DNA from 2 places in the Ideonella sp. sgz306126 genome. Region 1 is predicted to be linked to the other one. Evidence: predicted binding sites of a transcription regulator. Region 1 holds the regulator's gene; the other holds the start of a gene.
What was found. The regulator FliA, encoded in region 1, starts transcription of late flagellar genes. The targets are predictions, from matches to a motif close to CTAAAGTTTNNNNNNNNNNNGCCGNTA.

Region 1 (5,271 bases):
TGGTGTGCGGCGCCAGCATGGGCATCGCCTTCCACCCCGAGGACAGCCTCGATCTCGACCAGCTGCTGGCCCGGTCCGATTCGGCGATGTACCGCGCCAAGCGCGCCGGACGCGGCGGCTACGCCTGCTTCACCCAGGAGATGAGCGACCACGCCCACGAGGACCTGCGCATCGCCGCCCGGCTGCGGCGGGCGATCGAGGGCGACTTCCTGACGTTGGTGTACCAGCCCCAGCTCGACCTGCGGACCCACACCGTGCTGGGGGTCGAGGCCTTGCTGCGCTGGCATGACGAGGAACTGGGCGAGGTGTCGCCCGCGCGCTTCATTCCGGTGGCCGAATCGTCCGGCCTGATCCTGCCGATCTCCGACTGGGTGCTGCAGACCGCCTGCCGGCAGATCGCCGCCTGGCAGGCCCGGGGGGTGACGCTCAAGGTGGCGATCAATCTGTCGGCCCAGCAGCTTCGCCAGACGCATGTCGCCGATCGCATCGCCGAGGTCCTGGCTCAGCACCGGGTGTCGCCGTGCCAGCTGGAGATCGAGATCACCGAGACCTCGGCGATGCAGAACGCCGCCGAGGCCAAGCTGCAGCTCGATCGCATCGCCGCGCTGGGCGTGACGATTGCGCTGGACGACTTCGGCACCGGCTATTCCTCGCTCAACTACTTGAAGGATCTGCCGGTCAGCAAGCTCAAGATCGACCGCAGCTTCATCCAGCACCTGCCCGACGGCGGTAACGACGCGGTCATTGTCCGCGCCATTCTGGCCATGGTGCGCGAACTGGGGCTGCGGGCGATGGCCGAGGGGGTCGAGACCGAGGACCAGCTGGCGTTCCTGCGCGTCAACGGTTGCGAAGCCTACCAGGGCTGGTTGTTCTCGAAGGCGCTGCCGCCCGACGACCTGCTGGCGAAGGTCCTGGGCTTGGCGCCGGCCTGAGCACCGGGGCGGCCCGCCCCCCGGTCCGACGGTGGCCAGGCAGCGTCCGCCGGGCGCGGCAAAGCCCCCCGCGGTCGTTGAATGCTCCAGTCCCGGCGACAATTCACCGATGCATCTTCCCGTCAAGACCCTCCAGTGGGCTCCCGAGCAGGGGGCTCCCGAACAACTCTTCGTGCTGCTGCACGGCGTGGGCGCCAACGCCGCCGACATGACGCCGCTGGCCCAGGCGCTGCGGCGTGAATTTCCGCAGGCCGCGGTGCTGGCCTTCGATGGCTTCGACGCCTTCGACGCGGTGCCCGGCGGCGGGGCCGGCCGGCAGTGGTTCTCGGTCCAGGGCGTCACCGAGGACAACCGTGCGGCCCGCGTGGCGGCCGTGCTGCCCCGGTTGGCCGACGCCGTCGCCGCGGCCCAGCAGGCCTGCGGCCTGGGCCCGCAGGCCACCGCGCTCGTGGGCTTTTCGCAAGGCTCGATCTGCGCGCTGGCGCTGGCCCAGGCGCAGGACGGCATCGCCGGCCGGGTGCTGGCCTTCGCCGGCCGCTATGCCGCGCTGCCCGAGGCGGCGCCGCAGCACACCACGCTGCACTTCTTCCATGGCGGCGCCGATCCGGTGATCGACGTCCAGCATGCCCGCGCCGCGGTGCAGCGACTGGCCGATCTGCATGGCGACGCGACCATCGACATCGCCGAGGGCGCCGGCCATGAGATCAACGGCGCGTTGCTGAATCGCGCGCTGTTCCGCCTGCGCAACCACATCCCGCACCGTTCGTGGGCCGCGGCGATGGGCAGCGTGCCCGGACTGGCCGCGAAGGAGGCCGAGCTCCGCGAGCGCCGCCCCGCGTCCGACCGTGCCGACGACCACGACGACCCGAACGACTGACGCCATGCTGTTCCTGCTCTCGCCGGCCAAGACGCTGGACTACGACAGCCCGGTGCCCGCCGAGGTCGCGGCGCTGGCCACGCGGCCGCATTTCGTCGCCCGCGCGGGCGAACTGATCGATGTGCTGAAGACCCGCACGCCGGCCGAGGTCGCGACGCTGATGGATCTGTCCGATGCGCTGGCCCGGCTCAACGTCGGGCGCTATGCGGCGTGGTCGCCCCGCTTCACGCAGCACAACAGCCGGCCGGCCGTGCTGGCCTTCAACGGCGACGTCTACGAAGGCCTGCAGGCCCGCACGCTGGCGCCGGCCGACCTGGCCTGGGCGCAGCAGCACCTGGCCATCCTCTCGGGTCTCTACGGTGTGCTGCGTCCGCTCGACCGGCTGCAGCCCTACCGCCTGGAGATGGGCACCCGGCTGGCCACCCCGGGGGCGCAGGATTTGTACGGTTTCTGGGGCACCTCGCTGGCCGCCCATCTGAACCGCCAGCTCGCCGGCCACGCGGCGAAGGTGGTGGTCAACCTGGCGTCGCAGGAATACGCCCGGGCGGTGCCGCGCGCGGCGCTGCGCGCGCGGGTGCTCGACTGCCAGTTCGAGGACTGGCATGGCGGTGCGTGGAAGGTCATCAGCTTCCACGCCAAGCGCGCCCGCGGCCTGATGGCGCGTTACGCCATCGAGCAGCGCATCGCCGAGCCGTCGGCGCTGCAGGGTTTCGCGGCCGAAGGCTATGCCTTCGATCCCGGCGCCTCCGGGCCCGACCGCTGGGTGTTCCGGCGCCGCGCCGCTGACACAATCGCCCCATGAGCAAGAGCGTGTTGCGTGGCCGTGCCGCTGCCCCGGCGGTGACGGCGGAATTGACCGCCTGGATCGTCGCCCAGGCGACCGCCGGCTGCCGGCCCGAGGACGTGCTGAAGGCGATGCAGGCCAGCGGATGGCAGGAAGACGTGGCGGTGAAGGCGCTCGAAGACACGCTGGAGCAGCATCTCCAGCAGGTCGCCGCGGCGCAGACCGGCGAGTCCCTGCATCGGCGCGGCGGCCCCGATCATCCGGTGCCGATCGACGTGGCCGTGCCCGAACCGGCGCTGGTGGACGGGCGGCAGGTGCTGGACGCCGGCGACCGCGAGGTGGCGGTGCTGATGAGCCTGCAGCGGCCCCGTGTGGTGGTGTTCGGCGGGCTGCTGTCGCACGAGGAGTGCGACGCGCTGCGGGCGCTGGCGGCGCCGCGCCTGGCGCGCTCGGAGACGGTCGCCACCGACTCCGGCGGCAGCGAGGTGAACGAGGCACGGACCAGCGACGGCATGTTCTTCGAGCGCGCCGAGTTCGAGCTGTGCGACCGCATCGAACGCCGCATCGCGGCGCTGGTGAACTGGCCGCTGCAGAACGGCGAGGGCCTGCAGGTGCTGCGCTATCGCCCTGGTGCCGAGTACCTGCCGCACCACGATTATTTCGATCCCGAGCAGCCCGGCACGCCCAGCGTGCTGGCCCGCGGCGGCCAGCGCGTGGGCACGGTCGTGATGTACCTGAACACGCCCGAGCGCGGCGGCGCCACGAACTTCCCGGACTGCGGCCTGTCGGTGGCCCCGATCAAGGGCAACGCGGTGTTCTTCAGCTACGACCGGCCGCATCCGGCGACGCTGACGCTGCACGCCGGCGCGCCGGTGCAGGCCGGCGAGAAGTGGGTCGCGACCAAATGGCTGCGCGAACGCGAGTTCGTCTGAGCGCCCGGCCGTTGCCCTGAAACCCGCGCGCGTCGGCGCTGGCGGCGCGCGGCCGTCTCACCAGGCGCGCAGCTTGGCGCGCAGGCGGGCGATCGACTGGCTGTGCAGCTGGCAGACCCGCGATTCGGTCACCTTCAGCACCGCGGCGATTTCCTTCAGGTTCATGTCGTGCTCGTAGTACATGCTCATCACGTACTGCTCGCGCTCGGGCAGGTGCTTGATCGCCTCGACCAGCGCCTCGCGCATGCGGTGGTCCTGCAGCATGGCCAGCGGGTTGGCCTCGTCGCTGACGACGTGGCGGTCGAGGTAGTCGTCGCTGCCCTCGTCGCCCGACATATCTTCCAGGTACACCAGCTGGGTGCCGCGCACCTTGGTCAGCAGGTCCTGGTAGGCCGACAGGCCCAGGCCCATCTCGGCGGCGATCTCGCTTTCCTGCGGTGCGCGGCCCAGGCGCTGCTCCAGGCGGTGCACGGCGGCTTCGATCTCGCGCTGCTGGCGCCGGTTGCCGCGGCTCATCCAGTCGGTGCCGCGCAACTCGTCGAGCATCGCGCCGCGGATGCGCTGGGTGGCGAAGGTCTCGAACTGCACGCCCTGCGCGGCGTCGAAGCGGCCGAGCGCGTCGTGCAGGCCGATCATGCCGACCTGGATCAGGTCGTCGATCTCCACGTTCGCCGGCAGCTTGGCGATCATCTGATGGGCCAGGCGGCGAACCAGGGGGCTGTGCTGCTTGAGCAGCGCCTGGGTGTCGAGACGGCCGTTGGCGGTGTACATGGACGGTCTCCGGGCAGGTCAGTAGAGAAGCGGCGCGGGCATCGTGCGGACGGGCGCGTCGGCCGGCATCAGCACCGGCAGGCCGGCGTCGTCGTTGAGCAGTTGTTCGGTCGCCAGGCGGATCAGCGCGGCCTCCAGCGGGGCGTCCAGCGGGCGGCCGCAATCGACGCCGGCGAAGGTGCGCAGCACGCTGCCCAGGAAGCTGTCGCCGGTCTGCGCCAGCCGCTCGGCCACGCGCAGCGCGCGGCGGGGGCCGTCCTGCACGTCGGCCAGCAGGTCGAAGGTCAGCAGGCCGGCGCGCTGGGCCAGCAGCTTCATCGAGGTGTAGGCGTCGGTCAGGCCGGCGCCGTCGAGCGAGGCCATCAGCACCGGTCGCACCGGGCGGCGGCCCAGCAGGCGCACCAGGTCGCGGGCATTGGCGTGGAGCACGATCGCGTCGGCGCGTGGTGCGGCGCTTTCCACCGCGGCCAGCCAGGCCTCGGACGAGCCGCGGGCGTTGACATGGCGCAGCGGCAGGCCGCGCGCCGCCAGGTAGTGCACCTGGCTGCCCAGCGGTTCGATGCAGGCCGGCAGATCGATCTCGGCCATCTCGCTGGCCTCGGGTGAGGTGTCGGCGGCGTCGACCACCAGCGTGGTCGCGCCCAGCTCGGCGAGCGCCGAGCTCAGGCGTTCGAGCAGCACGCTGGTGCGCTCGACGTGCGGGTTGGCCACCAGCGGCACGATGCGCTGGCGCGAGCCGGCGAAGAGCCGGCGCAGGCCATCGGCCTGGTCAGCCGGACTGCGCTGGGGGTAGGCGTTGAGAGCGGCCATGCGGTTCACCGTCTCGGGGGCGTCAGGCCTGCAGGGCGCGGGCGGCCAGCGCCGGGCGTTGCGCGGAGGCGAACACCAGTTGCACGTCGGTGGCTTCCATGCGGTAGGTGGCGGTGCCGCCGCCCTTGAGCGCACGTTGCAGCAAGGCGTTGGAGGACAGGCGGT
Region 2 (5,271 bases), on a different contig from region 1:
GCAGTGATCGCACCCCACGGTCGCCCCTGGGTCCGTTCAGGCGCAAGGGGATGAGCGCCGCCGCGGACCCGGGCTGTGGAAACAGCACGGCGACCGCCGGGCGGCGTTCCTGCTTGAGGGCTGGCGACGCCGATCTCGGCGCCAGCGCTTAAGTTGTGACGCTGGCGGCCGATAGGCCGTAAAGCCACCCAAGATCGGGACTGCATCATGACCGTTTCCACCACCACCTCGGCCACCACCTCGTCCGTCACCGGCGCGATCTCGTCGCTGGGCGTGGGCAGCGGCATCGACGCGACCACGATCATCTCGAAGCTGATGGCGGTCGAGTCGATCCCGTTGACCAACCTGCAGAGCGCCGACAGCAGCCTGAAGACCCAGCTCTCGGCCTTCGGCCAGATGCAGAGCCTGACCGCGACGCTGCAGGGCGCCGCGCAGGCCTTGATCAACCCCGGCCTGTGGAGCGGCACGGCCGCCTCGTCGAGCAACAGCGCCGTGGTGTCGGCGACCACCGCCAGCGGCGCGGTGCCGGGATCGTACTCGGTCGCGGTGCAGGCGCTGGCGGGAACGCAGACGATCACCAGCGCGACCTCGCTGCCGTCCTCCTCCAGCACGCTGGACACGGGCACCTTGACGATCCAGCTGGGCACCTGGACCGGCGGTCCGCCGGCCACCGGCTTCACGGCGCAGGCCGGCAGTTCTCCCACCACCATCAACATCACGGCGGGCAATACCAGCCTGGCCAGCATCGCCCAGCAGATCAATGCGGCGGGCGCCGGCGTGACCGCCACCGTGATCAATGACGCGAACGGCGCGCGGCTGTCGATGAGCTCGACCGCCACCGGCGCGGCGAACGCGTTCAAGATCACCGCCACCGAGACGGTTCCCAGCGGCACGCTTTCGACCGGCTTGTCGTCGCTGGCCTTCGACGCGACGAACAGTGCCACACCGATGCAGCTCAACCAGTCGGCGGCCAATGCCAAGGCGACGGTGAACGGGATCGCGATCGAGTCGGCCAGCAACACCATCAACAACGTGGCCAACGGCCTGAACCTGACGCTGTCGCAGGTCAGCGCCACCCCGACCCAGATCACCGTCAGCCCGGACACCGCCTCGGTCAACACGGCCGTGACGGGCTTCGTCAACGCCTTCAACGGCCTGGCCAAGTACATGAGCACCGAGACGGCCTACGACCCGACCAGCAACACCGCGGCGCCGCTGCAGGGCGACACCACGATGATGAACATCCAGTGGGCGCTGCGCGGCGTGATCAACCAGAGCTCGACCGCGTCCAGCGCGTTCTCGGTGCTGTCGGACGTCGGCATCTCGATGCAGAAGGACGGCACGCTGGCGGTCAATTCGACCAAGATGACCGCGGCGCTGAACAACCTGCCCGAGCTGCAGAAGCTGTTCATGGCCAACGGCGCCACGCCGGCGGCCTCGGGCTTCATGACCCGCTTCAACACCTTGACCACGTCCTTGCTGGACGTCAGCGGCAGCATCGCCACGCGGCAGCAGGGCCTGCAGACCAGCATCAAGCAGAACGAGCAGCAGCAGTCCGACATGCAGCTGCGCCTGCAGCAGATGCAGGACAACATGACCAAGCAATACCAGGCGCTGGACACGACGATGGCCCAGATGCAGGCCTTGTCGAGCTACATCACCCAGCAGTTCAGCAGCAGCAGCACGAACAGCAGCAGCTCGGCCTGACGGCGGCATGCGCCGGATCGACCGCAGGGGCGCCACGGCGCCCCTGTTTCATGGATGCACCGGGAAACCGCGCCAGATCACCGGATCGCAAGCGCTCAAGTCGACCGCCACCGGGTCGATAAACATTCAACGGCAACCCACGGGACTGACATGATGTACAGCGCAGCCACTTCTTCCCCCTTCGCGCGCACCGGCGGCCTGGCGATGGCCTACCGCCAGATCGGCGTGGCGACCAGCATCGACGGGGCGTCTCCGCACCGCCTGATCGAGATGCTCTTCGACGGCTACGCGGAGGCGGTCAACCAGGCCCGCGGCGCGATGCGCGAGCGCCAGATCGAGGCCAAGGGCAAGTCGATCTCCCGTGCCGCGAAGATCGTCGACGAGGGCCTCAAGGCCTGCCTGAACCTGGAAGCCGGCGGCGCGCTGGCCGCCGACCTGCGCAACCTCTACGACTACGTGGCGCTGCGCCTGGTGCTGGCCAACGTGCGCAACGACGAGAAGATCCTGGACGAATGCGCGCGGCTGATCGAGCCGCTGCGCCAGGCCTGGAAGGACATCGGCCCTCAGGTGGAGACGCACTGAAGTGACCCCCGAGACCCTTGCGGCCACGTGCTTGCGCGAAGGCATCGCCATGAACCACACTTTGCTGAACTACTACGAAGCGATCGAGCGTGCCAGCGCCGACATGCTGGAGGCCGCCCGCCACGGCGACTGGGACCAGGTGGTCAAGCTCGAAGGCGCGTGCGCCGTGCTGATCTCCCAGCTCAAGCTGGCCGCCCAGAGCGAGCAGCTGAGGGCGGAGGAGGCCAAGGCCAAGTCGCGCATCATGCAGCGCATCCTGCTCAACGACGCCGAGATCCGCCACCTGGCCGAACCCTGGATGGACGAACTCGACCAGATGCTGAGCGGCCGGCCCAAGATCCTGCACTGAACCGACGCCCACGCGCAGGACGCCGCACCATGTACCAGGACACCCAGCCCGCTTCGCTCGACGGCCTCGGCGATCCCGACCGCCTGGCCGAATTCAAGGTCACCGACCCGATCGAGGTGCGCGCGCTGCTGAAGGCGCTGATGGACCGGGCGGTGATCGTCAACCTGAACGGCTCGGACGGCGCCTTCTACGCCAGCACCCTGTGGAGCGTCGATGCCCAGCTGGGCAAGATCGCCTTCACCGCCGACCTGCAGTCACACACCGTGGCCCAGCTGGTGGAGGCCGACGACGCGATGGCGGTGGCCTATCTCGACCAGATCAAGGTCCAGTTCGAGGTGCAGGACCGGCTGCTGGTGCACGGCCGCCAGAGCTGCGTGCTCCAGGCGGCGCTGCCGCGCGAGGTCTACCGCTTCCAGCGCCGCAATGCCTACCGGGTGCGCACGCTGGAGCGCAGCGCGCCGACGGTGCGCTTTCGCCATCCCGAGCTGCCCGACATGCCGCTGGCGCTGCGCGTGCTGGACCTGAGCATCGGCGGCTGCGCGCTGTTCATGCCGCAGGACGTGCCGCCGGTGCAGCCCGGCGTGGCGATCAACGGCGCGGTCGTCGAGCTCGACGGCGACACCGAATTTCGCGCCACCCTGGTGGTGCACCACGTGACCTCGATCCAGCCCCAGGCCCGCGGCGTGCGCCTGGGCTGCGAGCTGCGCGGCCTGGACCTCAACGCCCAGCGCGGCCTGCAGCGCTACATCGACCAGACCCAGAAGCGCCGGCGGATGATGGCGCTCGACTGAGCGCGGATCGCGACGGCGGGCGTCCGCACCCGCACCCGCACCCGTCGGGCGGGCTCAGGCGGCGATCGGCTCGGTGCGCGCGATCAGCCAGTCGCGGGCCGCCGGGCCGACGCGCGGCGCCAGCACCTCGCGCACCCGGGCGTGGTAGCGGTTGAGCCAGTCGATCTCGTCGGCGCGCAGCAGCGCCACCTCCAGGCAGCGCACGTCGATCGGGCACAGCGTCAGCGTCTCGAACTCGAGGAACTCGCCGAACTCGCTGGCCGGCGCCGGCACCGCGAGCACCAGGTTCTCGATCCGCACCCCCCAGCGCCCGGGCCGGTACAGGCCCGGCTCGACCGAGGTGAACATGCCGGCGCGCATCGCCATCTGCGGCTCCGGCGCGGCGCGGCTGATGGTCTGCGGCCCCTCGTGCACGTTCAGGAAATAGCCCACGCCGTGGCCGGTGCCGTGGCCGTAGTCGCGGCTGTGGGCCCACAGCGGCGCGCGGGCCAGCGCATCGAGCGCGGTGCTCAAGGTGCCCTCGGGGAAGCGCGCCCGGCTCAGCGCCAGCGTGCCCTGCAGCACCCGGGTGCAGTCCTCGCGCTGCTCGGCGCTCAGCGCGCCGATCGCCCAGACCCGCGTGATGTCGGTGGTGCCGCCCACGTACTGGGCGCCGGAATCGATCAGCAGCAGGCCCGGCGCCTCGATCACCGCGTGCGATGCGGCCGTGGCGCGGTAGTGCGGCATCGCACCATTGGCGTTGAAGCCGGCGATGGTCGGGAAGCTCAGGCCCACGAAGCCGGCGCGCCGGGCGCGCTCGGCGCTCAGCCGCTCGTCCACCGTCAGCTCGGTCAGGCGCTCGCCGCGGGTCAGCGCGGCCTCGAAGCCGGCGTAGAACTCGCACATCGCGGCGCCGTCCTCGGCCATCGCCTCGCGGATGAAGGCCGCCTCCTCGGCGCTCTTGCAGCTCTTGGCCAGCGTGCTGGGGTTGATCGCCTCGACCACCTTGACCGCGGCGGGCACCGCCTCGCGCAGGCCCAGCGTGACGCGCTTGGGGTCCAGCAGCAGCGTGGCGCCGGCCGGCAGCGCCGCCAGCGCCTGGGCGGCGTCGGCGTAGTCCGCCAGCACGACGGCGTCGGCCGCCAGCACGCGGGCCAGCTCGGGGCCGACCTTGCCCTGGCCGACGAACAGCGTCGCGCGGTCCGGCGCGATCAGCAGGTGGGCGAGGAAGATCGGGTTGTAGGCCACGTCGGCGCCGCGCAGGTTGGTGATCCAGGCGATGTCGTCCAGCGTCGAGACGAAGTGGTGGCTGGCGCCATGCTCGGCCAGCGCGGCGCGCACGCGCGCCAGCTTGGTCGGCCGATCCAGGACGGCCTGCGGCGCACGGTGCTCGTAGACCGGCGCCTGCGGCAGCGCGGGCCGGGGTTGCCAGGCGGCGGCCAGCGGGTCGGCATCGGTCTTCAGCACGATGCCGGCCTGGGCGCAGGTGGCGCGCAGTTGCTGGGCGGCGGCCAGGCCCAGCACCTGGCCATCCACCGCCAGCGTCTGGCCGGGGGCCAGTTGGCCGGTGATCCAGGCCAGGTGGTGGGTGGCGGCGGCGGTGGGGATCTTCACCAGCTCGATGCCGCTGCCCTGCAGCTCGGCGGCGGCCTGCTCCCAGTAGCGCATGTCGGCGAACAGCGCGGCGCGGTCGAGGGTGACCACCAGCGTGCCCATCGAACCGGTGAAGCCGGAGAACCATTCCCGCCCTTGCCAGCGTTCGGGCAGGTATTCGCTGAGGTGAGGGTCGCTGGACGGCAGCAGCACGGCCTGCGTGCCGCCGGCGGCCATCGCCTCGCGCAGTTGTTCGAGGCGAAGGCGGGC

Region 2: fliS (flagellar export chaperone FliS) is a predicted target of FliA. The motif match lies at 1,802-1,828, and genes of this name have one in related genera.

Annotation. Positions count from the first base shown of each region.
Region 1 is NZ_JBVYWP010000003.1:603,583-608,853, forward strand. Features, by position in the region: gene AC0N04_RS11175 (putative bifunctional diguanylate cyclase/phosphodiesterase) at 1-932, shown strand, start outside; gene ypfH (esterase) at 1,042-1,809, shown strand; gene yaaA (peroxide stress protein YaaA) at 1,814-2,611, shown strand; gene AC0N04_RS11190 (2OG-Fe(II) oxygenase) at 2,608-3,525, shown strand; gene AC0N04_RS11195 (RNA polymerase sigma factor FliA) at 3,583-4,296, opposite strand; gene AC0N04_RS11200 (MinD/ParA family ATP-binding protein) at 4,315-5,106, opposite strand; gene flhF (flagellar biosynthesis protein FlhF) at 5,129-5,271, opposite strand, start outside.
Region 2 is NZ_JBVYWP010000001.1:3,604-8,874, reverse strand. Features, by position in the region: gene AC0N04_RS00045 (flagellin domain-containing protein) at 1-7, shown strand, start outside; gene fliD (flagellar filament capping protein FliD) at 208-1,707, shown strand; gene fliS (flagellar export chaperone FliS) at 1,858-2,289, shown strand; gene AC0N04_RS00030 (flagellar protein FliT) at 2,339-2,638, shown strand; gene AC0N04_RS00025 (flagellar brake protein) at 2,668-3,429, shown strand; gene AC0N04_RS00020 (aminopeptidase P family protein) at 3,484-5,271, opposite strand, start outside.